2 linked regions of the Fulvivirga ulvae genome follow. The protein of the gene in region 1 interacts with the protein of each later gene in a pairwise test. Links are inferred from orthologs where the notes say so. Each region holds a gene or a part of one and is shown on either strand. Other genes may lie near its edges. The genes, in order: rlmN and ftsZ.

Region 1 (15,403 bases):
TGGAGGGTTTGGGCATATCCTGTTCAATATGCTGGGATTAGTCTTTCTTGGGCCGCTGTTAGAGCAGTTCTGGGGACCAAAAAGATTCCTGATCTTTTATATGGTCACTGGTATTGGTGCAGGTGTACTATATAGTGGCATCGAATATTGGAGAACCAGCCAGCTGGAAAGTGATGTTACTTCTTATGTTATTGAACCAACTCCGGATCATTTCTCAAGATTTGCAGATGAACATGATCAATATTTCAACAGCAAAGTGTATGACTTCGCCAATGATTTTTCGAAGAACCCGGAAGATCCTTACTACATCAATCAAAGTAAAGAAATTGTTAAGGGAACCTATCAGAGTTTGCTCAATGGAAGCAGCATGCTAGGGGCATCTGGAGCTATATATGGAATATTAATGGCTTTTGGGCTCCTTTTTCCTAATACACAGCTTATGCTGCTTATACCTCCGATTCCGATTAAAGCAAAATATTTAGTATTGATTTTAGGAGGTATAGCATTATATTCGGGTTTAAATAGAGAGAGTGGTGATAATGTAGCCCATTTTGCTCACCTGGGGGGTATGATATTCGCCTTTATTATGATCAAGATCTGGCAGCAAAGCCGCGATAAATTTTATTAGTAGTTATGAATGGTGGTGGATTTTTAAGCGATTTTAAGAATGCCTTTAGCAGGCCAAACAGTGCTCATACGCAACTGATTATCATCAATGTGGTAGTTTTTCTGTTTTTGGCGGTACTTAATGTATTCTCCTCGATACTGGATTTTGAAGGGGTATTTGCTTTCGTATACAATCAATTTAGCATACCACCTGTTTTTTCAGAGTTTATAACCAGGCCCTGGACAATCATTACTTATTCTTTTTCGCACAGTTTAAGCGGCATATTTCACATCTTGTTTAATATGCTGGTATTCTACTGGTTTGCGAGGCTGATCATAGAGTATCTTGGGAGTGACAAAGTAATAAGTTTGTATGTATTGGGGGCGCTGGCTGGTGGTGTGGCCTACCTGCTTGTATATAATCTGGTGCCTTTCTATGCCAATCAGGCGCATATGTTGAGTGGTATGGTAGGGGCGTCAGCAGCAGTATATGCGGTGGTGGTTGCAGCCGCTACATTAATACCCAACTACACGTTTTTCCTGTTGTTTCTTGGACCGGTCAGGATAAAGTATATTGCAGCATTCTATATTGTATTGTCGTTTTTGGGTTCGGTAGGCACTAATGCAGGAGGTAATATTGCTCACCTTGGAGGCGCGCTGATAGGATATATATTTATCAAGCAATTACAAAAAGGTAATGACTGGGGTGCATGGGTGCTTGCTGTTATCAGGTTTTTCAAGAGCTTTTTTGTAAGACAACCCAATATAAAAGTCAGCTACAAAAAGGGGCCATCTTCCAAGTCAAAGTCAGGCTCTTCATCATCGCGCCAGTCATCATCAAAGGCATCGCAGGATGAAATAGATGAAATACTCGACAAGATATCTGAACGGGGATATGAAAGCTTAACCAAGGAGGAAAAGCAGAAGCTTTTTAACGCCAGTAAGAAATAGTTTTTGGACTGAAGTTTGACCCGGTATTAAAAATACCATTACATTAAGGACCGTCCTGCCGATGACGGCAGGAGGGAGTGATCTCTGAAGAGTACAGATATTAATTTTGGAATCCGAATACTGAGATTACTCCCACCGTTCACTGAACACTGAAACTCCCAAAGTGCTACTGCTTTTTGCCGATTGCTGACTAGACTATTAACTCTTATTAGCCAATTGTCCGCAGGCTGCGTCGATGTCCTTACCACGACTTCTTCTGACTTTGGCTACAATGCCGGCGGCTTCAAGCTTGCTTACGTATAAGTTTAGCGCATCTTCTGAGGCTTGCTGAAATTCACCATCGTCGATGGGGTTGTATTCGATCAGGTTTACTTTAGAAGGGATAATCTTGCAGAACTTTACAAGCGCATCCACATCTTTTTCCTTGTCGTTGATACCTCTCCATACTACATACTCATAAGTCACCTTGCTTTTGGTTTTGTAGTACCAGTATTTGAGTGCATCACCAAGCTCTTCAAGTGGACTTTTTTCATTGATAGGCATTACTGCTGAGCGTGTATCATTGATTGCAGAGTGCAGGGAGACGGCAAGATTGAACTTTACCTCATCATCAGCGAGTTTTTTGATCATTTTAGGTATGCCCACGGTGGATAAAGTTATCCGTCTGGGGGACATTCCCAGTCCTTCTGGTTTGGTGATCTTTTCGATGGATTCGATGACGTTGGCATAGTTCAAAAGCGGCTCGCCCATGCCCATAAACACAATATTGGTCAGCGGTCTGTTGAAAAACTGTTCGCTTTGGTCTTTGATTGCTACTACCTGATCGTATATTTCGTCGGCATTCAGGTTACGCATGCGTTTTAGCCTTGCGGTTGCGCAGAAATTACAGTCGAGGCTGCAACCTACCTGTGATGAAATACAAGCAGTAATCCTCTTTTCTGTAGGGATCAATACTGACTCTACGATCATGCCATCGTAAAGCTTTACGGCATTTTTGATGGTACCATCGCCACTGCGCTGCATCTGGTCAACCGCAATATGGTTGATCGTAAATTCTGATTTTAATTTCTCTCTGGTCGACAGCGATATATTGGTCATCTGATCAAAATCTTTGGCAGACTTTTTCCATAGCCACTCGTATACCTGTCTGGCTCTGAAAGCTTTATCTCCGATTTGTACGAAGTATTCCGTTAGCTGTTCCAGGCTAAGTTGCCGAATATCTCTTTTCTCCGCTTGCTCTATCATAAATGCAAAGATAAGTAAAATGTGACTGACACTGACAAAAGATCATGCCTGCAGGGCGTTTAGCAATGCCTCTGGAATGGTTGCTATTTTCCGTTGCTTGTAGTCCATGCAAACTATCCCGGTTTTTCCTACGGCCACTTGTCTACCTGTTTGTTTATTTTTAATACCGTAATACATATCGAAGCCATATTTGCTAAAGTCGTCAGTAGCGACTTCAATAGTTAAGCTATCTCCAAAAAATGACTCTGACTTATAAACTATGGCTACATCGCTTACAATTATCCCAACATGGTTATCCAGAGTAAGCTCATCTTTATAACCCATCGATCTCAAAAAACGGAACCGTGCTTCATGCATCAGAGTCAGGATACTGTCATTGCCTACATGTCCGCCATAGTTTAAGTCATTTACCCTGATGGAAAGTTCCGTTGTGAACAGCACCTTATCAGGAAAGTTAAGTTTGATCCTTGCCATATGCATTGTTTTGATGTGCTGCGAAGATAGATCGGGAACAACACTCCACAAAAGTGTTGATTTGATTTTATGAAAATAGCCTGAAAGCATGTAACATGGCTAATTAAGGTTGCAGGAATAGTCCTTGCAGTAATGTTAGGGAGAGTAGAGGAATTTGTAAACTATAAACTTTAAATATTTATTGCTATGAGACATTTTAACATAATGGCTACTATTTTGGCAATGGTTATGTTGTCATTTGTTGTTAGAGCCCAGGATCCTCACATAGAGGTTACGCCTAGCCCCTTGGAGGTACATGGTGACAGTGTAAAATTCACCGCAACCATCACCATGCCTAAGGATAAGGTGTTTAAGAATGAAGGTACTTTTATCATCCGGCCAGAGTTGGGTGGCACCCAGTTTGAGCCAATTAAAATTTCAACAAATGATCTTGGTACTGATCCTAATAAGAACGGATTTACAGTTACTGTAAATGGAAGCGTCTATTTTGTGGAGGATATGATAGGTAATGATCTTGAGATCGAAAGTGAGTATGCGTACAAGCAAGGTAAAAAAGAGAAAGAATTCAGCGATGTAGATGAACTGGGAAAATGCTGCATAACTACCGGAACGCTGTTTTCTACCAACGGGCAGTATGAATACATGAAATTTGACTATACACCTGCCAGATCTACCCCACGAAAAGTTGTAGCGCAAATTAATTTTCCTATTGATGTGGCAAAATTCCCTGAGGATCAATCGCGGGATCAGATCAATGTAATTGGTGAATACCTTAAAGCAAACCCGGAGGCACAGATTACGATCAGGGGTTTTGCATCACCTGAGGGGCCTGTAGATAATAACAGGAGGCTTGCCGAAGAGCGATCAGTAGTTGCTAAAGACTGGCTGGTAAGTGCTTTGAAGAGTGAGGGCTATGGACAATATATAAACCCACAATCTATTGAGGTTGAGTCTACCACGGAAGACTGGAAAGGCCTGATACAACTGGTAAGACAGTCAGATGTTGATCAGAAGAAGAAAACAGAGATACTCAATATCGTTTCCACAACACAATCTTTAAAGGATGCCGAAGACAAACTCTACAAAACCATAGGTAATTATGATGATGTAGAGAAATTTATGCGTCCGCTCAGGCGGGCAACCATAGTGGTAGCTTCGGAAAATGCTACAAGGCAAGGTTACAGCGCCGCACAGATCGACTCAGTCACCAACAAAGTAAATAAAGGAGAAATACCGCACTCTTCGCTAAAAGATATATTTAATCAGGAAGAGTATCTACAGGCTTATGTACAAAACGATGCCGAGCAGGGCAAACTAACGCTTCTGACTAGCTACATGACAGTTTACCCTTCCGATACACGTGTATATAGTGACCTCGGTGCCTTAACTGCGGTTGATTTACATAAAATTGACATTATAGGTGGTGATGATGCACTGGCCGGTGTTGGCTTTGACAGGGACAAAGTAGATGTGGATACTGAATTTGATATGGACGAAGACAAATTCAAGTTTAAATATAAATTCAAGGAAGAGGATACCACGGATCCTGAAAAAGTTAAGGTTAAAGTTAAGATGAAGGATATTGAAGAAAAACTAAAAGAAACTGAAGGTATCCTGACCCGGGCTTATGAAGCAGAGCCAACTAATTTTGTTACGCAAAATAACCTTGGTGCATTTTATCTGACTACTGGTGAATATCATAAAGCGAAAGAATACCTTACACAATCGGCCAAAATACAGGATAGTGAAGGTGTCAATTATAACCTTGGCGTGTACCATGCCCGAATGGGTAACTACGAAAAAGCCGCTGAGTATCTGAACAAAGTGAAGAATGTCGAAGGCGTAGAGTACAACCGAGGACTGGCAAGGCTGATGACCGGAGACAATGAAGGTGCCCTGAAAGATTTCCAGGATTATGCAAAGGCCAATACGGAGTATGCTATTGCCCATTATCTGACAGCAGTAGCTGCTGCGAGAACAAACAGTGAGCAGACGATGTACAAAGAACTTGAACATGCCATAAACAGGGACAGAAGATTGGCCGATGTTGCCGAAGAGGATCTTGAGTTCAGAATGTATTGGGACCATGACGAGTTTGAGGATGCCGCTGACGACGACTTTACACAGTTAGCCGAGGACGAATCAGATAATGACCAGTAAATAAAGTAATAGTGTAGTATTAGGCTGATCAGAAAATATCAGACTAATTAAGTCACACCGGGCGTTGAGAGTGTTTGGAATTAAGTGAAGACACCACGTCCGTGTGACTTATTTTTTTGATATACAGAAGTGCTCTTGTTAATTTTTATATGGGGGATACTTTTCAGGTTACAGGCTTTTGAGTTAATTTATCAACTCAATGGATGTGATTTTTATTATTATAGGAGCAATACTCATGCTGATGGGGATCATTGGCTCAATACTGCCGGTGCTCCCCGGGCCGCCATTAAGCCTGGTAGGCCTGCTTTTTCTTCAATTTCAGCAAGAACCACCCTTTACCACTAATTTTCTTTTATTCTGGACTACCATCACCATTGGCGTAGTGCTGATCGATTATTTTATTCCTGCCTATGGCACCAAGCATTTTGGTGGAAGTAAGTATGGTGTTTGGGGAACATTCATAGGTTTGGTCGTGGGGTTGTTCTTTGCTCCGTTTGGCATTATACTGGGACCCCTTCTGGGAGCACTAATCGGTGAGCTTATAGCAGGTAAAAATTCTAAACAGGCATTTAAGGCAGCCGTGGGCTCGTTTGTGGGATTTCTGTTAGGGACACTTCTGAAGCTTTGCGCCTGCCTGATGATGACCTATTATTTTGTCGATGCACTTTTATAACCTCATTCAATCCCTCTCCTTAATACACCATGAAGAAGTTAATTCCATCATATAGCATAATTGCGCAGCCAAAAGGGAGATGATTTCTCTATCTGAGGGTGCTATCAGCAAAAGGTTTAGCCTTTTGTTACTTAATCAAGGAAGAAGCAAGTCCTGAATGGGTGGAGTTTATACGGTTTGGCAGTATTACCACTGTCAATGCTTCTGAACAGTTAAGCTTTACGAAACTTTCGGAAGTTTAGTAAAGCCGCTGTTTAGTTCTGTTAAGTTTCCGGTATAAAACAGACGGCAGATGACCTGTCAGGTGACAGGTCGTGGGAGGAGGAGTTGAGGTTTTAGCAACATCAAAATCCCCTCTTGAGTGTCGAAGAGGGTATTCAGTCCAGAGAGAACCTGCCGATCGGCTGTTGCGGGGTGAGGTTGTAGACCCGCAAGCCAAAAAGCCAGGAATAATCCCTACTGGTTCTCGTATCCGGTATCGACTTTAAGGTTGGCGCCTTCAGCTGCACTTACAGCCAGCTCATCACATCTTTCGTTTTCGATGTTGCCCGCATGGCCTTTTACCCAGATAAACTTTACTTTGTGTTTTTTATACAGTGGAATGAACCGCTGCCAGAGATCGACATTGGCCTTGTTTTTAAACCCTTTCTTCTGCCATCCCCATATCCAGCCCTTTTCTACGGCGTCTACTACATATTTGGAGTCAGAATAGATCGTTACCGGCGTTCCCGCTTTTTTCAGTGCTTCGAGCCCTTTGATCACTGCCAATAGCTCCATTCTGTTGTTAGTAGTGTTTCTAAATCCTTCTGACAGCTCTTTGCGATAGGCTTTGCCATCGACTCTGGCCATTAACACAGTACCATAGCCTCCCGGGCCGGGATTGCCTTTAGCAGCACCGTCTGTGTAGATGGTGATCATTAAATAAGTATGTTTTCTTTGAAAATTTTAACAGCTATAGCCAATAATATTATACCAAATACGCGCCTTAAGATGGCGAAACCTGATTTCCCCAGCTTTTTTTCCAGCCAGTTGGTCGATTTCAACACTATAAAAACAAAAATGAGATTGATAACGATTCCTACCAGTATATTAGGTGTTTCGTATACCGCCCTGATAGAGAGAATGGTAGTAAGCGTACCTGCGCCAGCAATAAGCGGAAAAGCAAGGGGTACGATCGATCCTGCGCCATTGCTACCACCCTCATCGCGAAACAGAGTGATGCCGAGTATCATTTCCATAGCCAGTACAAACATGATAATAGCACCGGCTACTGCGAAAGAACCTATATCAAGTCCGAATAGCTTTAGGATGGACTGTCCCAGGAATAGGAAAGCTATCATCAACATCCCTGAGATTATTGTGGCTCTGCCTGAGTGTATTTTGCCTTCCTTTTTGCGAAGGTTAATCACAAAAGGCACTGATCCCAGGATGTCTATGACAGAGAAAAGAATGAGTGTAACGGAGAAGATGTCCTTGAAATTAAACATGTTGCAAAGCTATAATAAAATAGATGTATGAACAGGAGATATCTATTGTAATATATTCTTTTTTAAGAATTTTTGTAAAGCTTTCACCTCTTCTTTTTTCAGGCTCGGAAAGTTAGCGATCCTAAAAGTGGAGTCTTTTAGTTCACCATAGCCATTGCCAAGAGTTATTTCTTCTTCCTCGGCTTTTTTCTTAATTGCCTGTACATCTTCTGCTGTTCCTTCGAGTACGATCACCGTTTCTGATCTTACATTCTTATTACTTATATGCAGAGAAAAATGTTCACTTTCGGAGAAAATGGCTTCATAATTTCGCAACCTCTTCCTAAGCTTTTTTTCGATCTTGCCTATAGGCTTCCTGTTTTCCATAACACGCATAAGCAAATAGATGCCCAGTACGTTTGGGGTGTAAGGGGTTTGAAACTTTTTAATATTTTCAAGAATGAAGTTGAGGCTGTTGTAATGGCGACTCTCGCGGAGTTTTCCTGAACGCTCAATGGCTGAAGGGGAGCATATCATTATCGCGAGGCCGGCCGGCAGACCAAAGCATTTCTGTACAGAGGCGTACCAAATGTCTGCCTGGCTGAAGTCCAGGTATATGCCGGCCATAGAAGATGTTGCATCAACAGCTATCAGATGATCGGGATACTTCTTTCTCAGTTTAGCTATACGGGGTATGTTGACTTGCGTGCCGTTGGATGTTTCATTTTGTGTAATGCATATCACTCCGGTTTCAGAGGAGAGATCCATCTCTCCGGTTTTTAGTTCCTGTTCGGGGTCAAACTGGTAGCCGATAGCCTGGTACTTTAATTTCCTGGTATAGTCAAACCATTTTTTACCAAAGGCACCGTTGTAAAAATGATAACTGTTAACATCGATTAACGACTGGGCAATAATTTCCCAACACTCAGTGGCAGACGAAGTGAAAAGCACCACATAATCTTCCGGAATGTGAAGCCTTGATTTCAGCAAATCAATAGTTTCTTCACAGATTTGCATAAAAGCCTTGCTCCGGTGGTTAAGGCTAAGAATCCCCTGCTTATAAGCATCCTGTACATATTCCGGAATATTTTCGTCTACTCTGGAAGGTCCGGGGTAAAAACTAATCATTGCTGTTGCCTTTATTGATCAGGTAAGTTAGTGCCAGCAGGTACCCTTCAAGTCCAAGGCCTGAGATCATACCTATACACTCTTTGCTGATAATGCTTTTATGTCTAAACTCCTCACGAGCATAAATGTTCGAGATATGAACTTCGATAACCGGAGTAGTAACAGCCGCTATAGCGTCGGATATGGCCACCGAAGTGTGCGTATAAGCACCGGCATTGAGAATAATACCTTGATAACTAAACCCCGTCTCCTGAATTTTACCAACAATTTCACCTTCTATGTTAGATTGGAAATATTCAACATCTATATCATTGAAGTTCGATTTTAGCTGGTTGAAAAAAACTTCAAAGCTTTGGTGTCCGTAGACTTCAGGTTCCCTTTTGCCTAGCAGATTGAGATTAGGGCCGTTGATAATGATGATTTTCATTGAGTATAATTAGCTTTCAGTATTTTATCTCTGTTGTTTAAATTGGCCTAGGCCATTATTCTCCTTTGATATTTTTGATGATATTTTAGGAGTGAAGCATAAGGCCTATGCTCATTCTGAAAAAAATAATGCACCTTTATGTCGAAAATTGAATCATGAACTGGGACACCTGTATCAACCAATTTAAGAACTACCTCAAGCTTGAAAGGTCACTTTCCGAGAACTCCATCGAAGCCTATGTTCATGATATCGTAAAGCTAAAACAGTTTGTGGACTTGTCCAATTTAGAAGTTGGCCCCTTAAATATTAAAGTTGTGCACCTGCAGAACTTTCTTGAATATATCAACGAGCTGGGGATGACAGCGCATAGCCAGGCTCGCGTGTTGTCCGGGGTCAAAGCCTTTTACAAGTACCTGATGTTTGATGAGCTTATTGATAATAACCCTACAGCGTTGATCGAAGGGCCAAAGCTTGGCAGGAAGCTGCCTGACACGCTAAGCTACCACGAGATAGAGCAGCTTTTTGAAGCATTAGACCATTCCACGCCCGAAGGGCAGCGAAACAGGGCTATGCTTGAAGTGCTCTACAGCTCCGGACTGCGCGTTTCCGAGCTTATAGACCTGAGGCTGTCAAATATTTACACGGATATTGGTTTTTTAAGGATCATAGGTAAAGGTAACAAGGAACGGCTGGTGCCAGTGGGAAGGGATGCCCTGAAATACCTGAAAATATACATTGATGATGTCAGGGTACACCTCAACATTGCGTCTGGTCATGAAAACTATGCCTTCCTCAACAGGAGGGGGAAAAAGCTCACACGTGTAATGGTGTTCACGATCATTAAAAATCTGGTGAAGAAAGTCGGCATGAAGAAAACCGTAAGCCCCCATACCTTCCGTCATTCTTTTGCCACCCACCTCATAGAAGGTGGTGCCGACCTGCGTGCTGTACAGGAAATGCTCGGCCACGAGTCCATTACTACCACGGAAATATACACCCACCTCGACCGAGACTACTTGCGGCAGGTAATACAGGAGTTTCATCCGAGAAGCTGAGTTTTAGAGGTAATCGGTAGATCAGTAGGCAACCGGCAAGAGGCAGCAGGCAAATAACTCTACGAAGTAAACCAACCCTCAGCAACCAGAAAACCGTACACTTCGATGTTCAAAATAGTACACTTTACATGTCCTCGACGTAGTTCTGTGGTGTGGGGCTTGGTTTTATGCGTTGGCATATATGTTGAAGGCGTTTCGAAATAATATACTCTCAACAGCGTTTTATCTTCATGGAAAAACTTAAAGTATTTTTCTGGCGGTGCTCAGGGGCTAACCTTGCTTTGCTAAAGCGGTGCCCTACGGATTCCACCAAGTATGTTGGCATTGGAGCTACCATATTCTTTACAGGTATTTTTGCTGCTCTTGCGGGTGGTTATGCTCTTTATACGGTGATGGGCAATGTGTGGTGGTCGGCACTTTTTGGAGTGGTTTGGGGCTTGATGATCTTTAACCTGGATAGATACATTGTGTCTAGTATGAGGAAGGAAGGGCGCTGGTGGAAGGAGCTGCTGATGGCGACTCCGAGGATTTTGCTGGCGTTGTTGATTTCGCTCGTTATTGCCAAGCCATTGGAGATGAAGATCTTTGAAAATGAGATTAAAAGTGAGCTGACAGTAATGGAACAACAGTTGTTTTCGCGACAGGAAGGGGAGGTGAAAAGCAGGTTTGAGACGGACAGGCAGCAGTTGTCCGATGAGATAACGGCTTTGAAAGCGGAAATAGCAGATAAGACAGCTACCAGAGATGAGCTGCGGCGGATAGCCAGGGAGGAAGCGGATGGAACCGGAGGTACAGGCAAACGCAACCCCGGTCCCGTGTATAAAATAAAAAAGGAAAATGCAGACAGGGTGGATGCGGAGCTGTCAGAGCTAAAGGCAAAGAATAATGAACTGATAGCGCAGAAGCTTACCCGGCAGCAAAAGATAGATGAAGTGTTGAAAGGAGAAATGTTAGCCATGGAGCGGCAAAGCCTGGATGGCCCTGCGGCTCGTATGGAAGCCCTTGACCGTCTTACAAGCCAGAGTGAAGCTATATACTGGGCCAATCTTTTTGTGATACTACTTTTTATAGCTGTAGAAACCGCCCCTATTTTTGTGAAGCTTATTTCTAACCGGGGGCCTTATGATAACCTGCTGAAAATAGAAGAGCATGGTTTTGACGTGCAGCAGATAGAAGTAATGGCGGAGGTAAATGCCCTGATCAAAGAGAGAGCCAAAGACCTTTCCATGACAGAGAAGGAATTCATTATAGACAGGCTGGATGTACGGTTAAACAGATCATAACCGGACTGGAAGTGCTTCAAGTCATTTGTATTCTTCCCTAACTTCATCCGTATTGGCGTAGCATACAGGACTGCTGTTTTGCGGATGGGTATTCGCTGACTTATTACTTTTAACCGGTGTTTTATTGTCTTTATTTTTCTTTTGTTTATTCATATTCTGTGTTGACCTGTAATTCAAGATAACTGGAATTTCTTTGAATTAAAAGTGGAGGATTAAGACATTTACCTGAATTGACAGAAAAGGCGTTTTCGGATTGATCTTATTACCCTGATAAGACTGTAATGTTAAGGCCTCTAAAGAAGAAAAAAACTATATCTTTGCAGAAAATTTCCCAATCAATTGATCGCCGTGTATAAATTTCTTTTACGCCCCCTGTTTTTTAATTTTGACCCAGAAAAAATACACCATTTTACCTTCGACATGCTTAAGTCGGTTGGCAAGGTAGCCGGTATGAAAGCGCTATGGCGTAAACTTTATAGTGTTGAAGATAAAGCCCTGGAGAGACACTATTTCGGGCTTACCTTCAAAAACCCGGTAGGCCTGGCCGCAGGCTTTGATAAAGATGCGAAATTGATCGATGAATTGGATTGCTTTGGTTTTGGGTTTATAGAGATAGGCACGGTAACACCAAAGGCACAACCAGGCAATGATAAGCCGAGGCTATTCAGGCTCCCTGCTGATCAGGCCATCATCAACCGGATGGGCTTTAATAATGGTGGGGTGGAAGAGGCTCTTGGGAGATTGAAAAACAGGAAGTCTTCAGTGATTATTGGTGGCAACATCGGTAAGAATAAAGTTACTCCCAATGAAAATGCCTTTGATGATTATAAATATTGCTTTGAAACACTATTTCCCGAGGTTGACTACTTTGTGGTGAATGTAAGCTCACCCAATACCCCCAATCTTCGGGCACTTCAGGACAAGGAACCACTTACACAACTCCTGAGCGGATTGATGACACTGAACAACCAAAAAGAAAAAAAGAAGCCGATCCTCTTAAAAATTGCTCCCGACCTGACAGATAGCCAGCTTCAGGATATTGTTGATATTGTAAAGGAGGTACAGCTTGATGGGCTGATTGCCACTAATACTACCATTTCCCGAGCAGGACTGAATACCTCAAAGGAGAAAATAGAGACTATTGGTGCGGGAGGGCTGAGTGGCAGGCCACTTCGCGAAAGGTCCACCCAGATACTGAGGTTTCTGCGAAGCAAGCTTGGCAAAGACTTTCCTATCATATCAGTCGGAGGTATTATGTCTCCCGATGATGCTATCGAAAAACTACAGGCGGGCGCTTCGCTTATCCAGGTCTATACCGGGTTTATTTACGAAGGTCCTGCGCTTATTAAAAAGATCAACAAAGCTTTGTTGAGACAGTGAAATATTAAAGAGTAACAAGCTGAAATACAAAAAGAAAGGCTACTCTAAATAATTCCCTTATCCGGTCGTTCAAATACTCCGGATTTTATTAATTTTAATATATAATCTATAGTTTCAGCGCTCTTGTGATTTTGAAAATCCTGTGCACCGAATACATTTTTTGCATTGGTCGGGGCGTTATTTTTTTGTTAGATTTGTCTTTTTTAAAACATGGCCAAGAATACTTATAAATCAAACACTTTTAAGCAATCCAAAAAGGAAAAGAGTAAGAAGAAGCTGAAGATTAACTTTGGTTTTTTGAAGGATAAAAGATTCCAGCTTACTTTTGGCTTCTTCCTTTTGATCAGCTCGCTGTTTTTGTTTACAGCGTTCATTTCATACCTTTTTACAGGTAAGGCTGATCAAAGTGTGGTTGAGGCGATAGGCCAGACAGGTATGCTGCAATCAGGGCGTGAAGCTGATAACTGGCTTGGGCTTTACGGGGCATTTATTTCCCATTACTTTATATTCAGATGGTTTGGCCTGGCAGCATTCTTCACACCCCCATTACTGTTTTTAATTGGCTACAGGATAGTTTTTAAAAAGGAGATCATATCCATATACTCTACTTTTGCCTTTTGTCTCTTTTTTACACTTTGGTTAAGTATTTTACTTGGGTACCTTGTATTTAGCTCAGAGGGGGTTTCTGAGTGGGGTTTCCTTAGCGGCGGTATTGGCTATCAGCTTTCTATCATACTTGAAGGACTCATTGGCTGGGGTACACTTCTCTTGCTCATATTTTCCTTGTTGGCTTTTATTATTTATTTCTTCAATGTAACTACAATCCTGGACTTCAAAGGTAAGGTAAAGGAGGGCGTAGAGGGGCTAGAGAAGGAAGTTGCAGAAGCCAAAGGAGCATTGACTGATGATGAAAGTATTGAAGGCTACCCGGATCAAGAGGATAACTGGCCTGTAAGTGAGCAGGAAATCATAACGCCTCCGAAAGAGAATAACAACAATAAAAAGGAGATCGTATTAGAACAAAAGCCCAGGGATGAGGTGAGAAAGCCGGAATTTGAGCTTGATGTAACTATCCCCGAAAAAGAGGAACCTGCTGATGAACCGCTGTTCTCAGTGGAACAGGACACCGAAGAAGAGGAGAAGGTTTCCACACAACAGAATTATGACCCAACGCTTGACCTGAGCTCTTATAAATATCCAACGATTGATCTGCTGGATGATTTTGATTCCGGGAAGGTGCAGGTAACCAAAGAGGAACTGGAACAGAACAAGGACAAGATCATCGAGACACTGGTCAATTTTAAGATTGGTATCTCCAGTATCAAAGCTACCATAGGCCCTACCGTTACACTGTATGAAATAGTGCCCGAGGCCGGGGTGAAAATCTCCAAGATCAAAAACCTTGAAGATGATATAGCTCTCAGCCTTGCTGCTTTGGGAATCAGGATTATCGCACCTATTCCGGGTAAGGGTACTATAGGTATCGAGGTGCCAAATAAGAACAGAGAGATGGTTGGTATAAAATCAGTACTGTCGACTGAGAAGTTTATGCGAAGCGACAAGGAGCTGCCTGTTGCTTTGGGTAAGACCATTTCAAACGAAGTACACGTGATTGACCTGGCCAAAATGCCTCACCTCCTGATGGCCGGAGCTACCGGGCAAGGTAAGTCAGTCGGGCTCAACGTGCTTCTGACTTCACTTCTGTACAAAAAGCATCCGTCTCAACTCAAATTTGTGCTTGTTGACCCTAAAAAAGTGGAACTAACACTTTTTAATAAAATAGAGAGACACTTTCTGGCTATGCTGCCTAATAGTGCTGAAGCTATAATCACCGATACCAAGAAGGTGGTGCACACATTGAACTCTTTGTGTATTGAAATGGATAACCGTTATGATCTTCTTAAAGAGGGTGGTGCTCGGAACCTTAAGGAATACAATGCTAAATTTATTAACAGAAAACTGAATCCTGAAAAGGGGCACCGATTTCTTCCATATATTGTTCTCGTAATTGATGAGCTCGCAGATTTAATGATGACAGCAGGCAAGGAGGTAGAGACGCCGATAGCCAGGCTTGCACAGTTGGCAAGGGCCATAGGCATTCACCTGGTAGTAGCTACTCAAAGACCTTCAGTAAATGTAATTACAGGTATTATTAAAGCTAATTTTCCAGCAAGGCTATCATTCCGGGTAACATCAAAGATCGATTCCAGAACTATTCTTGATACAGGTGGGGCAGATCAGTTGATCGGACAGGGAGACATGTTACTGTCATTGGGCTCCGACATTATTCGTTTGCAGTGCGCATTTGTAGATACGCATGAGGTGGAAAGTATTTGTGAGTATATCGGAGCGCAGAGAGGCTATGAGTCAGCCTATATGCTGCCCGAGTTTGAAGGAGATGATGATAGCTCCGGGGTAGGGGAAGTAGACCTGTCAGATCGTGATGCACTTTTCGATGATGCGGCCAGGCTTATTGTCATGCACCAGCAGGGGAGTACATCTCTGATCCAGAGAAAATTGAAATTGGGCTATAACCGTGCCGGCAGGCTTATAGA
Region 2 (15,585 bases), 2.9 Mb from region 1 along the record:
AATGAGCAGGATATACTCTCGCTTATGACCTCTGCCGGAGCACATGTAGTTAAAGGTGCCAGTTTTAAAGACCTTAACCTGAAAGAAATAGAAGAAAGAGTAAAAAGTGACAGGTTTATAAAAAAGGCTGAGATCTATAAAGATCTTAAGGGAAATATGCTGGTCAATGTTGATCTCAGAAGGCCATTTGCAAGAGTAATTCAGAGCAACGGTCCTGATGCTTACATAGCTACGGACGGAGCGGTTTTACCAGTGTCAGATAAGTTTTCATCGCGGGTTGTACTCATCTCAGGCAAGTATACCGGGCAACTGGTCAAAAGTGATCTGCTGAGTACAGATGAAGGGAAGAAAATCTATGCTATGCTAAGATTTATCAATAGTGACAAATTCTGGAAGGCCCAGATCGCTCAGATTGATATTGATAAAAAGTTGAATATGACGCTGTACCCCCAGGTAACTAAGCAATATGTAGAGTTTGGGCAACCTGAAGAGTTGGAAGAAAAGTTTAAAAAGCTTGAGATCTTCTATAAGCAAATACTACCACGAAAAGGGTGGAACACTTATGAAAGAGTGAATTTAATGTATGAAGGACAAATAATTGCGGAATAGTTACAGCTGGACGGTTTACGGTAAGATAACTGAAAAGGGTAAGATGAAATCCGCAAATTAAAAGAGAAACAACCACTAATAAATAAATAGTTACAACCATGGAAAATGACAAAATAGTAGTCGGACTTGACATTGGTACCACGAAGATCTGCGCTATCGTGGGACGCAAGAACGAGTTTGGGAAGCTTGAAGTTCTTGGTATGGGCAAAGCGGAGTCAGATGGTGTTATCCGCGGTATAGTAACCAATATTGATAAAACGGTAAACGCGATTGAAAAGGCGGTTAGGGAGGCTGAAGATCAATCGGGCATCGATATCAGAGTAGTCAATGTAGGTATTGCCGGTCAGCACATCAGAAGCTCTATACATCATGGCAGCATCACAAGAACCTCTAATGATGATGAGATCACCATTGAAGATATAAATAGATTGAGCAATGACATGTACAGGATCGTAATTCCTCCCGGGAGTGAGATTATACATGTTATGCCACAGGACTATACGGTAGATTATGAAGACGGTATTAAAGATCCGGTAGGGATGTCGGGTGTAAAACTAGAGGCGGACTTTCATGTAATTACGGCTCAGACAAATGCCATCAATAACATAAACAAATGCGTAAGACGTGCAGGTTTGGAAATTGAAAACCTTATCCTTGAACCCCTGGCTTCGAGCCTGGCCGTATTAAGCGATGAGGAAAAAGAAGCTGGCATTTGCCTGATCGATATCGGTGGTGGTACTACTGACATTGCTATTTTCCATGATAACATAATAAGGCACACCGCGGTGATACCTTTCGGAGGTAACATCATTACTTCAGACATTAAGCAGGGTTGCATGGTGATGCAGCACCAGGCAGAGCTGCTGAAGACGAAATTTGGTAAAGCAATTGCGGAAGAAGCCAGCCCCAACGAGATTGTTTCCATACCTGGTATCAGAAATAGGGCTCCAAAGGAAATATCCATTAAAAACCTGGCTCATATTATTGAAGCCAGAATGGAGGAGATCATAGAGCTGGCACATACTGAGATCATCACCTCTGGCTTTGAAAACAGGCTGGCAGGTGGTATTGTCATCACCGGTGGTGGTGGCCAGCTGAGTGGACTTAAGCAACTGGTAGAGTATATGACAGGGATGGATGCCCGGATCGGATACCCTAATGAGCACCTGGGAAGAAGTAAAATGGATGCTGTTAAGAGCCCTATGTTTGCTACTTCCGTTGGCCTTGTGCTTTCAGGTTTTAGAGCCCTTGACGAACGGGAAAACAGGTACAAGGAGGTTAGAGCGGCCAATAACAGGCCGGGGACAAAGAAAAAGGAAACCGGAAGCGGTGACTTCTTCAGTAAAATACTTAACAAAACAAAGGGATTGTTAATTGATGACTTAGACGGAAAAAACGAGTATTAACGATCCGGAATTAATTTTTGCAACCACTAAATTTTAAATAGTTATGTCTGAAAATGCATACAAATTCGATATTCCAAAGCACCACAAGTCGATCATCAAAGTGATCGGTGTGGGAGGCGGTGGAAGTAACGCTGTTAACCACATGTTTAACCAAGGCATCAAAGATGTAGAGTTTGTTGTTTGTAATACCGACTCTCAGGCTTTGAAAACCAGCGCCGTGCCGGGTAAGATCCAGATAGGTGTTAACCTTACCGAAGGTCTGGGAGCAGGAGCTAATCCTGAAGTAGGTAAAAATGCTGCATTGGAAAGCAAGGAAGAAATAAGAGACCTGTTGGGCAATGATACCAAAATGGTATTTATTACAGCAGGAATGGGCGGGGGTACAGGTACTGGTGCTGCACCGGTAATCGCCCGCATAGCCAAGGAAATGGACATACTTACAGTAGGTATAGTTACAGCTCCTTTTGGCTTTGAAGGAAAAAAGAAAGCCACTCAGGCTGAAATAGGGATCAATTCGCTGAAAGAGAATTGCGACACCGTATTGGTTATACTTAACGACAAACTGAGAGAGATCCATGGTAACCTCTCCATTGGCAATGCCTTTGCACAGGCCGACAATGTATTAACAACAGCAGCTAAAGGTATTGCGGAGATTATAACAGTTGCGGGTTATGTAAACGTCGACTTTCAGGACGTGCGAACTGTAATGCACAATGCAGGGGCCGCGGTTATGGGATCAGCAGAAACCAAAGGAGAAAACAGAGCGAGGAAGGCTGCTGAAGAGGCATTGGCCTCTCCATTATTGGATAACAGAGATATACTTGGAGCTCAGAAAATATTACTGTCCATTATTTCAGGGGATCAGGCTGAATTACAAATGGATGAGCTTACAGAGATTACCGAGTACATCCAGGAGCAGGCTGGTGACGATGCTGAGGTGATCTTCGGTCACGGTGTGGATCCTGATCTGGGAGATAGCATCAGAGTGACTGTAATTGCCACGGGGTTCGACCATGACGAGGCCTATCTGCCTGAAAACAGACGAAAAGAAAAGCAGCTGGAGAAGGAACAACAGCAGGTAGAGCGAAAGGTGTATGACCTTGAGGCGAATAAGCAGATCAATATGTTCTCCAACGATAACTCAGTAAATAACACTCAGGGTGAAATAACCAAGAGAGAAATTGATCAGCCTTCTTCCGGGAATAATAACAATGGTAATTCATCAAGTAACTCTCAGGAAAGAGGTTATTCATTCACGAGCCCGGTAAATGCAACCGATGACGATGGAGACGACGGACTTTTCTCAGAGTTGGAAGAAGAGTTTGAGATTATGGATGAAAATGATACTGATCAGCACATCAATGATGATGGTATGATGGATATCCGAAGTACTAAAGACAGGCTTCAGGAAAAAGCACAGGAAAGACTTCAAAAACTGAAAGGCTTGAATAAGTCTGAGATGAATGCCAATGAATTTAAAGAAAAGCTGGATGTGCCCGCTTATTTAAGAAGAGAGGTGCGTTTGCAAAATGTACCCCATTCATCCGAAGCACATGTGTCTAAGTATAATCTGAATGATGATAACCAGATTTTAGGTAACAACAGATTTCTGCATGATAATGTAGATTAAGACTACTGATTGGCATTAGCAGCATAGAACCGGCTTACTCCCAATTGTAGTGGTTGTTGGTTGTAAATTTTTCGGCCGGTGCTGTGATGCCATTTTTTAAACGTGAGACCTCCCGGGTGCGCCCGGGAGGTTTTTTTCTTGTTCCCAGACAGGTTCTTTAACATGTTCCTTCCTCTGGACAGGCAGGCCTTTGCCAGGTTCTTTTATTTGAATCAAAGATCATTGTTTTTACTTCCTGATGGATGTCTCTTGAAGAGAACCCCTCGGCAATTGTGTACTCCGCATCATTTAACAGTACTCCATTCTCTTTATCCCATTAGCATCAAAAAAAGTATCAATAGGGACCTTTCGGAAAGTAAAATGTGGCTTTTGGAAAGTTGAATATGTGATTTAGTGCTAAAATTCGTTTTTTGAGCAATTACATGGATTTGTGAATGGACATTTGTATTTTGTTTAATCGCTTAAACACCCAAAACCTTTACGCTATGAAACTTGAAAAGATACTGGACAACCTTAACTCCTTTGAGAAAAACTCCTTCCTTAAAATCATTGATGGAATTGTTGCAGAGAAACCTAAGAATACAAAAGAAGTCGATAAGATACTTAATGATGCTAGTGGGGGTGATTTAAAGGCCATGGACAGTATTAATATTTCAAAAGTATTTAATCTGGTTACTGATGAATTTGCAGAATATGTAAAGCAGGAATTTTTAAATGCAACCTCTCAAATAGATATCCTTACGGATATTTTAGTAAGGGATGGTAACTGCATTATGAAACAGGATTGGTTATCGCGTTTGTATGATACAGAGTTAAAGCAATTAATTAAGAACACAAAGATTTTTCAGTCACAAATAGACGATGAAAAATCCGAATTAGATCCGATAAGGCAGCGTGACTACCAAATTTACAGGGCATGTGTAAATACGGCATTAAACAATGATTTGGAAAACAATTTGGAATGTAAAGTAAGTTCTGATGAACAGTCAATGCTAAATACCCTAGCCCGAGAACTTGAGTTATCAAACGAGGAAGTTAAGCTTATCAATTATATGGTAGTTTCTGTAAAGCAGATGGATATAGATACCATTATTAACGAACTCAAAAACCTCGGAATCATATTTTACTCCAAAAAGACAAATATGGTTTATGTAGCGGACGAGGTAGTTTCAGTACTAAGAAAGGTTAAAGGTAAAAACGTAGCTGATAAATTTTTCAGAAGGGTGCTGCGCCAGCTTAGGGAGCCACAAATTAATATGATTTGTAAAAAGCACAATATGGACTGGCGGAAAGACTTGGACAGTAAGATGAAGGGTATAATAAAGGAGGGAATTTCATTTACGGGTGTTCTGGTTAACGATATACATAAAGAAGGTGTTACTCTGACCGAAAAGAAGAAATTCATCAATGATTTGTGCGACAATAAACTTAGAATAGTTACACCCCTTAAAGGAGTCACCATCGAAGATAAGTTAGCAAACCTTGTTAGTTACTTTGAAGATATAGAGAGGGATGATAAAGTAGGAATATCGATTGACGGTTATGAGAAACTGCTTATTGAACTTGGAGAGACCATTCCAAAAGTTAATAAGCTACTGAAAGATGAGTTTGAGTTGCAAGATGAAAATGTCATGAAAAGCAGCTATTTGCTTGATTATAATATCAAACCTATAGATGTTTTAGAGATTATACCGGAGGCTGAACTCTGTAAATTCTGTGAAAAAAGAGATATAAAGACTCGGGGAGATGTAATTGTTAATATCCTTGATAATTACACGGATGCTGAAAATTTATATTTGGAGAACTATTCTAGCATTGGCTATAGAGACTTGGGTACATTAAAAGAGAATGGAATTACAGTAAAAGAGGCGGAGATTGGGATATTGTTTGAAACACTTACGAAGAAAATATTTTCGAACCTTGGATTTTCGGTTGATGAAGATTTAAGAAAGCAAATCAATACCTCTAAAGACAAAATTGACATTCTGCTCAATATGGGTAACGATGATCTGATACTCGTGGAGTGTAAGTCGGTGAAAGAAAGTGGGTATAACAAATTTAGCTCTGTTTCGCGCCAGCTAAAATCTTATATGAAACTTGCGGAAAAGAATGGTCATAAAGTGATAAAGTCATTATTGATAGCTCCTGATTTTTCTGACGACTTTGTTAAAGATTGTGGTTTGGACTACGAGTTGAATCTTTCTCTAGTGACTGCGAACTCCTTGACCAAAATCCAGGAGGCGTTTAAATTGTCTAAGCACAAGACATTTCCATATAACCTCCTCATGAGAGATGTGTTAATACAAGAGGACAGAGTAATTAAAGCCATCGGGAAATAAAAAAATCTCCAGTCATTCACGACCGGAGATTTAAACTTTGTATTTCTACCCCAAGACCTGTCCCCCGACAGGTCTTTTGCACAACACGTTTAGTTAGTTATTCCTGAAAGTATACTGCAAAGAAGCAGTAATCCATCTGCCCTCCTGAGGATAAGCAAAGCGGGTACTGCCACCCTGATAGTATTTGGTATCAGCAATGTTCTTTACTCTCAGGTCCACCACAAGGTCATTGAATTTTACATTTAGTCCGGTATTGATGACAAAAGCCGCATCCGTGTAGTTGTCAGGTACACTTGAGTCCGAACCCAGAGCGGTGATTGGAGAAAACTGTGAGGAGACATATTTTAAGCCAACGTTAAAAAATACCCTGTTTGAAAAATAATAAGTACCAATCACATTAGCTGTAAAAGAGGGGATATTCGATATTTTTGAATCATCCACTTCGTAGTCCGTGGCATCTATCGCATGCTGATAGGTGGCATTTGCAAGTATATCAAGATTACCCACTTTTGTTCTTACCTGCTCCTCTATTCCCCAACTGGTTAATGACCCGGCATTTCTATATTTAGGGTCTTCGGGGCCAGCCTCGGGATCACGATAAATAAAATCAGTCAGAGACTGGTAGAAGAAGTTGATATTATTGTAAACTTTTGAAGATAACAATCTTGAGTCCAGCGTTAACTGCAACGCCTGCAGGTTCTCAGGCAGCAAATCCCTTGAGCCTGAATAAGAGGGGAGACTATTGTAGCGGTACCAATAAGGGGCATCTACAAAGGACTTGGAGTAAGAAAGCCTGACATTATGCGATGAACTCGCCTCATAAATAAGTGCCAACCTGGGACTAAGCGCATCCACATTGTCACCTTCATGTCGGTTTTTAATGTCGTAGCGGAAGCCAGCATTGACCAGAAGGTTATCAGTGAGGTTGTGTTTCCATTGTGTAAAGCCAGAGTATATGATCTCCTCTCCTTCCTCCATCAAAGGTGTGGCCGTATCTAAAAAGGTATCCAAAATGCCGGTGCCATTAGCAGATGTGGCCAGAAAACTGTCATATACATTCATCCAATCTACCTGAGTGCCTATCAGTACGTTCCCTTTTGGGTAGTGAAATGTAAATTGAGCTATACCGCCAAGGTCACGGTCCCACCAGGCTACTACCGAATTGACACGGTTAACGGGCGATGCTATCAGGTGTCCTAAAACCTTTGTGTTATCACCATAAAGATCAAGTTTAAAATCTACCGATTTGGAGAAAGTACTGGTGTAGCCCACTTTTACACGCCTCATTTCCTGTCCCAGGCCGGGCTCTTCGCCAAAGATGTCGTCAAAATCATTCTTGTTATATATTTCACCGGTGCCGCCACCATCGGTGAAAGGCTGCTGTATTTTTCCCTTGGTCGTATTAAAGAAAATGTCGAATTTACCCATGGTTGCCTGAATGCCGATATCATAATCACCCTGCACGGCACCGAGATATGCCACACCATCTTCTGTTGTAGCTGAGCTATAGTCATCAGCCGCATTAATATCTCTTTTTTCACCTTCGGCAGAATAATGATAGCCCCAGGCCAGGATATCCTTATCCACGCCGAGCCCGGTACCGGCAGCAGCAGATATGTATTGCTGCCCATGGTTTCCACTGGCAACCTTTACCTGGGTGCCATCCAGCTCCGACCCTTTGATCGTGATAATGTTTACTACTGCTGTAAGTGAAACGTTACCGTATATAGAAGAGCCGGGACCTCTCACAACCTCAATTTGCTTGACCTTGTCCAGGCTTATGCTGTAATCGGGGTTGGACATAGAGTATGCCCGAGAGTTTAACCTGTGTCCGTTTACCATAAAAAGTATTTTTTGCTGAGCAGAGGCGTATATGCCGCGCATGCTGACATTCATTTCATTGTGGTCTTCTACGGCGGTGAAGCCTGGTACATAGGTAGTTAATACTTCTTTGATATTTCGTGCTCCTATGGCGTCTATCATTTCACGGGTAACCACCGTCATAGGCACCGGTGTTTTAAGCATCGATTCTGACTGTAAGGAGGCGGTGGTAACTTCAATATTCATAAGCTCCTCCAAAGTCATATTAAAGTATGCACTGTCAATGTCCTGAGCAGTTACACATAGTGTAACCAGCATACTTAAGGTAAGTAAGTAGATTTTTTTCATTATATGGGATGTGTTTTAGGGATAAGGAAGATGTCCTTTAAAAAAATATAATTGCTAAAAGTTAAAAAATATTTTAACCCGAAACTTATAATAATGAAAGTTCAGAAACAAGAATTAACCGGTAATTTTCTTTTTGGGTGTTTTTGTATAAATTATGTTATATAATGGAATTTTTGGAAATATTTGATTGATGAGGCTTGGTATTTTAAGGTGATCATTTAGAGGTAGTTACGTGGGAAGTGGTGATGATCCGAAGATAAAAAAAGCGTACTTTTTATGGTACGCTTTTACTAGTTTACAATATTTTTTTATCCCTGAGCTTCGGGGCTTCCAAAGACCTTTTCAATTATACTGCTTCCCCAGGCGAACGGGTCTTGCCGGATCTTGGTCTCTTCGTTACCAATCAGATAAAACAAACCATCTATGGCCTTTTCTGTAGCGTAGCCATCAATAGTTTCGGGAAGCGATGTATTGATAAAATCGCTCACCTTAACTGTACCCAGCCCGGTATTGTACTCATAATTTAAAAAGCCTACGATGCTCGTGTATATGGCATTGGCCTCAGTCTGGTCAAGTGCACTCTTCACATCTGGCTGGAAAGCATTGAACAATGCCTGATTGGTCTTGCTATAGAAGTAATGTGTTGCAGAGGTATCAGAACCCTGAAGTATGCCCAAAGCGTCATCAAAGCTCATACTTACAATGGCATCACCAAAAATTGGCAGAGCCTTATCAGCGGCTTTTTCAGCACCGCGATTCATAGCTACTATAAGCTCTTCAAAAGGATCACTGTTAATGTCAGGGTTAAGGGCTACATATGCATTCAGAATAGTGCTATAAGGCACACTGGTAAAACCTAAATTAATAGATCCGGTTTGAATAGTATTCTGTAGAGATTTAACTTCGGGAGGAAGCAGAATCTTAATGATTTCGTTCTTTAAATATCCATCTACAGAAGATGCCGTGGTTACGGAGTTGTCAAGCCCAACATTCAGAGCCTCTTTTAAGCCTGCGACAATCTCTCCGTTTGTGAGTCCGTTGTCTAGCTCGTCACATGAAATGAAGAAAAAGAAAGATGAAAAAATGAAGATTTTTAAAAAATGTCTCATACAGATAGAAATTTAAATAACGCGTCTCTAGTTAGTTTTAATTCTGCAAAACAAAAACCATACCCATCATTTAATGAAGGTATGATTTTACATTCAGGTACCTCTTTATGCAGTTTAATCACGTCGAAGTAACCTGTGTTTTTCCTGAACTTACTTTCTGACTTTTAATGTATCGCGTGTTTAGTATGCCAATATTTTCGAAATATTCAAAGGCATCAATTATATCCAGGTAAACACCGTCAAAATTGGAATCTAATATCTTTTTTAGATATGAGCCGTCATTTCCGTAGATTATACTCTGCCATTCGGGCTCCCAGTATCTCACTTTATAATTCCCTGCCCAATCAGGGTTTTCGGCATCCATCCAGTCAGGCTTGTTGGTGTTCCATTCACTGTTCCAGTAGTATCGATAGTTTTCTGCTTCGCCAATAGACATATAAGCAATCACCAGCCTCTTCCCTCCATTGGCTTTGCTTCTTAGCTGTTCAACTTCTGAAGCACTAAAAACCGAACCATCTGTAAAGAATAGATCCATGATCAGTAAATCGTAGTTTGTTGATGTCACTGCTTCAATAAATGCTGTTTTCGAAGTGAATTCGCCGGGGTTTATGAGATAAAGAAAATTTTTGGCTTCGCCTAATATGGTGATTATTTCGGCATTTTCACCATGAATTGAAATAGGATAGGAGGGTATATTGTCTAACTCGCGCTGGTCTGCAGCAAACGAAATATAGCCATGACTTTCGTTCTGAGTATAAGAGTCATCCATATGAGCCTCGGTAGAGCAATAGTCCGTGGTAAGTATTGTATTGCCTGCATTTTTTGATACATCAAGCAAACCCATCAGGTATATACTCTCAACTGATGGTGTTGCTTCATCATCATTATCATAACCGTAAAACATGTCTTCCTGTCCGTTGCCATCTATGGCTGTTAAATAATCACTGTCAGGGCTTCCGTCTTCTTCGCCGTTATCAGTAACGAGTTCAATGCCATTTTGGGGGATGACGAGAAAATCCGGATGCAGGGCTTTTGAATATTGGCTTATGCCTATTACATAATCACGCATTTCCTGTCGGTAGTCAATGTTTAGTGGTGATGGCGGCGCCTGTAGGTCTTCATCATGACAGGCAGCACATGTTATGATTAAAAGAGGCAGAAAGAACTGGTTTTTCATTTTAACTTTTACTGCCTAACGTGGTCTACGGTGGTAATGGTATGTAAATAGCGTTTGAAATTTCTTTAAGGAAGATTAAGAGCCACCATGCTGCGTATATGGTGGCTCTTTTGGGTTAATACTTTATAATTCTGACCTGCTTTACTATTGATGAAGGAGTTATAACCTTTAGAAGGTAAGCTCCGGCTGGTAATGCTTCCAGGTTAAACCTGTTGGATTGATTGCTGATCAAAGCATTGGCCATTACTCTTTCACCTTTGAGGGAATAAATCTCCATAACAATCTTTTCTTCTTCAACACCTCTTAAGTCAATAGTCAATAAGTCGGTTATCGGATTAGGAAATACAGGTATGTCACGATCTTGCAATGGGCTGACTTGTGTGCTCTCATTGTCTGTAGCCGTATGATCAGAAGCAACGCGGGCATTTGTGGCCTCACTGGTATATTCGATTACCAGCAGTGGAGCCTGGGCTGAGGAACCGTTGTAGCTCTCTGCCACCCTTCTTCCTGATCCGGCTAATATCAGAGACAGTGCATTGCCAGGGTTCCAGCCACTCCTGTTGACTATTTCCTGAATGATTTGTGAGATGTCCGAAGTCCTCTGGTCTGTGCCGGAAGCTCCTGTTGAGTTCCATGCCGGTGGATTCCAACTTATTGCAGCAGAAGTCACAGGCCGGTTAGAAATATTAAATGATCCTGAGGTAAAGGCACCCGAGTGATCGGTGGCTTCTCCATAAATTGTTTTTGAACCGCTGGTATTTGCCGTTTCATCTACTGTAAACTGAACATAGGCTTTTTCAATAGTAGCCCCCTGCGGAATAGTGACATTCGTAAAACGGAGGCCAATCCTTTGATTACCAGCCGACATATGGCTGTCATATACCAGCTCCAGGTCTGAGCTATTGAGATACATAGAGCCTGAAGATGATTCTTCGGCGTCATCATTGCCGTTGCTAATGCCTTTTGCAAAGGTAAGTACCTCAGGTGAAGATGGATCTCCTGAGCCGTCGGTGCTGTAGGTTACATAGATAGCCGGAGCACTGGCAGAGCTTCCGTCGTATGCTTCAGCTGTACGTTCCCCCGTACCGGTGATGACAAGGGCCAGAGCGCTGCTTTGAGACCAGCCGTTTCTGTTTACCAGCTCCTGCACAATATTTTTCAGATCAGGAGTTTTTTGAGATGAGCCTGCCTGCCCTACACTGCTCCAGGCTGATGGTGACCAATTTACCGACTCCGAAGTGGTGGGTCTTGAAGAAACGTTATAGCTTGATGTCGAAAAAGCCGGAGCGTTATCCGTATCATGCGCTTTAATAGTCAGGTTAGAGCTGCCACTGTTGGTCTCGTCTACTGTGAATTGCACATGGGCACTGAGAATAGTTGCTCCCTGGGGAATGCTAAGTCCCTGAAATCTCAAGCCAATAGATTGATTGCCTCTGCTTCCATCGTATACCAGCTCAATATCCGAACTGTTCATGTACATGCTGCCATTTTGGTGTTCCTCCACGTCATCGTTGGTGCTGTTAACTCTCGAGCTCACGGTTACTTCACCTCCATCAGGATTACTGTCGTTAGTGATTGTTACCACAGCCCCATTGCTTGGATTCCAAATATCGAGGTTGGCAGGTGGTGTAAAAATATTGTTGTCACTTACCTGGCCAACCTGGTTTGCATTGTCCACTTTGATCGTACGAACCTCTATTTTGGCTTGGTCTACAAACACCCATTTGAATTGGTTGAAGCTGGCACTGTTTCTTGTCCATGATTTATTGTCATTGTTGGTTCTCAATGGTGCACCCCAACAGCCTTCACCTGTGTACACTGTGCCTCCTGTATCGTCACGTATAAAGCCCTCATCGCTTCCGCTGCCACTCGACGGTTTTACGGGCCAGGTGGTTTTAACGGTATGCGCATCGCACTCTACCACCAGCTTTACTTTGTTGTTGTAAAACAGGTCTGCCCAGTTGGCATACTGGTTATTGCCTTCAGCTTTGGATGAAACATGAGGCCTCATAGGCTTATGGTACTGGGCCATTTTCCAGGTTATATTTGAATTGGCGGCAAGGTCGTTTTGCAGCCATGTAGTCTGATTACCGGAGATAGATATTTCAGTATTGAGGGTGTAAGTTCTTATCAGGTTACCTCCAAAAGTGATGGCATAGTATACTTCTGAACTTGGTGTATCAAAGAGGTTATAGATCATGTCGTTTGAGCTTTCATGATTGCCTCTTGTGGCTACGATGGGGATCATCCTGCCATCTGAGCCGATAGTATACTGCCAGTCATCAAACCATTCCCTCCATTCACTGTCTGTGCCATTGGCAGTCATATCACCACCAAAAAGTACAGCATGAGGCCTTAATTTTGCTACCAGCTTATTAGCATTGATTCTTGGCGTTCTGTTGTTCCTTGAGTCTCCTCCTGCTATAAATGAAAGTCGCTGATTTGGGTCATCGGGGGCAGTTTTAAACCAAAAACGTTGGCTTGTCCCCTGACTATCCCTGATCACAAAGTAATACGCTGTGTTAGGGTCAAGTCCTGTAAGTCTCACAAACTGACTGTTCATGCCCCGGTAAGATACCTGGCGGCTGGGGGAACTGCTGAACGGGTAGTTTGTCCAGCTTGTACCATGGTCTGTTTTTCCATAATAGACAACAGGATTAGATCCCGATACCTGGTTCCAGCCAATAACCACAGAGGTAGCCGGATTGTCCCGAATAGTAAGGCGATACTTATCAGTATTAGCCCATAGGTGTGTACTGAGTAAGAGCAGTACCACCGAGATCAAAATTTTAGATTTGAATTTGGTCATAGTTGATTGAGGTTTGGTTTTTAAGTTGACCCAAGAACGCACTTAGATGTAACTCGATCTTTATTGCGGTTTTACTATATGATTAACCTGTCTGATGGTGCCAAATAACCAAATCGCTGAGAATTAATAGTTTGTATTTTCATGGAAGTTAGGTGCTGTGAGGCAGGTAACGAAACGCAAACAAAACAGTAATCTCAATTTAACAGGAGGCTGTTCATCTTTTCCTACTTTCACCCCCAACCTAAAACCTTCTAAAGATGAATGGCAGACCCTATCAGCTAACTCAGGTCATAAAACTATTCCAGTGGATCTGTTTTATGATTTTTATAAGCCGCGCATATCAGCACTTATTTTGGGATGCACCATTTAGAACCTTGTTATGGGATGAAAGCTTATTGAAAGGTTTTATAGAGTTCATCATGCCAATTTCCTGGGTTGATTATGTGACAAGCCCGGCAACAGATACGGTAATTCAGGACTTGATCAGGCTGAATGGACTCTTTTATCTTTTATGTGCGGTTATCAGTGTGTTTTTACATAAGCTGAAACCGGCCTGGGGGTATGTAATTCTGGCAGGAGCTTTTTCATTGATCTTTCTAGCTTTTTTATATACTAAAGAGAAGTTTTTTAACATCGGTCAGTTTTTCGAGTATTCTATCCAGTTTTCAACCCCAATACTGCTGTTTGTTCTTGTTTTTCGGGAGGTCAGGCTTGCTCATTTTATTACAGCTACCAAGGTAATTGTAGCACTCACTTTCATCTGTCATGGCTTATATGCCATAGGTTACTATCCACGACCAGGATCATTTGTAGACATGACGATTAATACACTGTATGTTAGTGAAGCTGTAGCACACAGCCTCCTGTTTATAGCCGGCCTCTTAGACTTTATAGTTGCAGTACTTATTTTTATTCCTTTGTGTGCCAGACCTGCATTGTACTATATGGTTGTCTGGGGTTTCCTTACCGCCACGGCTCGTCTCACAGCCAATGTTTATGCCGACTTCTTTTGGTCTTCTCTTCATCAATGGTGGTTTGAATTTACTGTACGCTTACCACATGCCATGCTTCCTCTGGCAGCAATTATCCTGATAACAATTTACACCAGGGAACGTTATCAAATGACTTTTAAGACATAAATACTTGCCAGAAGGAGATGGTTATGTTCGGATAGATAAAGTCTTTGATTTCTAGTTTGTTATGTGATCAACATTAGCAACATGTGTAATAAAATTTGTTTTTTGGTATTATGAAATTTACTTTCTTATACTAAAATTTTATAATTTTAGATAATGAGGGGAATCTGCCAGTGTAGATCAGAATGGCTCTGGTGAGATTTTTCGAGTATTTCCCTAATAAAGTTTAACGGCCTTTGTAATTATGATTGCTACAATTCATGGAAGGTAAATAAGTTTAAATTAAAATGTTCGGGCTAAGCGTATCTTGAAATGAAATCAATTACCTCCTTTAAAGACAGGTTTTCTTTTACTTCATCGGGAGAACCCTTTCTTTATGGAGCCCTAAAAACCACCGCCACTTATTGTATTCTGACGGTTTTGGCTATTGGTTTGCTGGTGTTGTTTGGATGGCAGTTCGACATTGAACTTATTAAAAGGCCAATCCCGGAGCTGGCAGCTATGAATCCACTTACCGCCACAAACTTTGTCATGCTTACTACGGCTTCCTTATTTATTACACGGAGGTATCCGATTCCTGGCTATTGGCTTGGCTTCACAGTTTTCATTGTTTCACTGCTATTTTTAATTGGTTACCTTTTTAACTTTTCGTTTCAGATAGACCATGTTTTGTTTTTCGATAAGATCAGAGCAGACGATTATTACAATTTGCCAAGCAGAATGGCTCCGAATACAGCTATTAATTTCATCCTGGGGAGCATTATTATATTCCTGGCCAGGCGTAAAGGGAAAGCGGTGTATATATTTCAGGCCCTGGCTTTATTGATGTCCTTAATAGCACTTTTTTCTATTTTTGGATACATGTATAAAGTGAAAGAATTCTATGGCATTTTGGCTTATGTACCTATGTCAATTCATACGGCCATATGCTTTTTTATGTTTGGCTTGTCAGTATTGTTCTTTTACAATGACCGGGGTTTCATGAGGGAGATAACCAGTCCCTTTGCAGGAGGGGTTATTAGCAGGATCTTAATACCGCTAGGTATAATTATTCCAGGATTTTTAGGTTATGTCCGTTTATATCTGGATTGGAAGTATTCTTTTTCTGTAGAGTTTGGAGCTGCAATATTAGTTGTAGCTCTTATTGTTATATTGGTTTTCCTTATATGGTTTGAAGCATTTTCGCTGAATGAAAAGGATA

Evidence for each region.
Region 2: the proteins of rlmN (region 1) and ftsZ interact in binary tests that used the Escherichia coli proteins (3 or more experiments, as listed by UniProt). The link is inferred for Fulvivirga ulvae from one-to-one orthologs.

The regions. Positions count from the first base shown.
Region 1 is NZ_CP089981.1:3,372,904-3,388,306, forward strand. What follows is about bases 780-3,564. They hold rlmN (dual-specificity RNA methyltransferase RlmN), read right to left. Parts: upstream 2,803-3,564; coding sequence 1,756-2,802; downstream 780-1,755. Other genes in these bases: LVD17_RS14240 (rhomboid family intramembrane serine protease), read left to right, coding at 780-1,557; LVD17_RS14250 (acyl-CoA thioesterase), read right to left, coding at 2,845-3,276; LVD17_RS14255 (hypothetical protein), read left to right, coding at 3,463-3,564. Also shown: LVD17_RS14235 (rhomboid family intramembrane serine protease), read left to right, coding at 1-628; more of LVD17_RS14240, read left to right, coding at 634-779; more of LVD17_RS14255, read left to right, coding at 3,565-5,436; LVD17_RS14260 (DUF456 domain-containing protein), read left to right, coding at 5,636-6,109; rnhA (ribonuclease HI), read right to left, coding at 6,566-7,027; LVD17_RS14270 (MarC family protein), read right to left, coding at 7,027-7,596; LVD17_RS14275 (aminotransferase class V-fold PLP-dependent enzyme), read right to left, coding at 7,639-8,703; aroQ (type II 3-dehydroquinate dehydratase), read right to left, coding at 8,696-9,130; site-specific tyrosine recombinase XerD, read left to right, coding at 9,286-10,185; LVD17_RS14290 (DUF4407 domain-containing protein), read left to right, coding at 10,416-11,468; LVD17_RS28485 (hypothetical protein), read right to left, coding at 11,490-11,621; LVD17_RS14295 (quinone-dependent dihydroorotate dehydrogenase), read left to right, coding at 11,817-12,848; LVD17_RS14300 (FtsK/SpoIIIE family DNA translocase), read left to right, coding at 13,059-15,403.
Region 2 is NZ_CP089981.1:501,478-517,062, reverse strand. What follows is about bases 1,385-4,351. They hold ftsZ (cell division protein FtsZ), read left to right. Parts: upstream 1,385-2,058; coding sequence 2,059-3,645; downstream 3,646-4,351. Other genes in these bases: LVD17_RS02235 (hypothetical protein), read left to right, coding at 4,131-4,351; ftsA (cell division protein FtsA), read left to right, coding at 1,385-2,015. In the rest of the region: LVD17_RS02250 (cell division protein FtsQ/DivIB), read left to right, coding at 1-609; more of ftsA, read left to right, coding at 708-1,384; more of LVD17_RS02235, read left to right, coding at 4,352-5,984; LVD17_RS02230 (TonB-dependent receptor plug domain-containing protein), read right to left, coding at 6,078-8,153; LVD17_RS02225 (DUF4197 domain-containing protein), read right to left, coding at 8,462-9,262; LVD17_RS02220 (endo alpha-1,4 polygalactosaminidase), read right to left, coding at 9,381-10,439; LVD17_RS02215 (fibronectin type III domain-containing protein), read right to left, coding at 10,555-13,248; LVD17_RS02210 (hypothetical protein), read left to right, coding at 13,506-14,387; LVD17_RS02205 (sensor histidine kinase), read left to right, coding at 14,697-15,585. UniProt on the Escherichia coli protein: Essential cell division protein that forms a contractile ring structure (Z ring) at the future cell division site. The regulation of the ring assembly controls the timing and the location of cell division.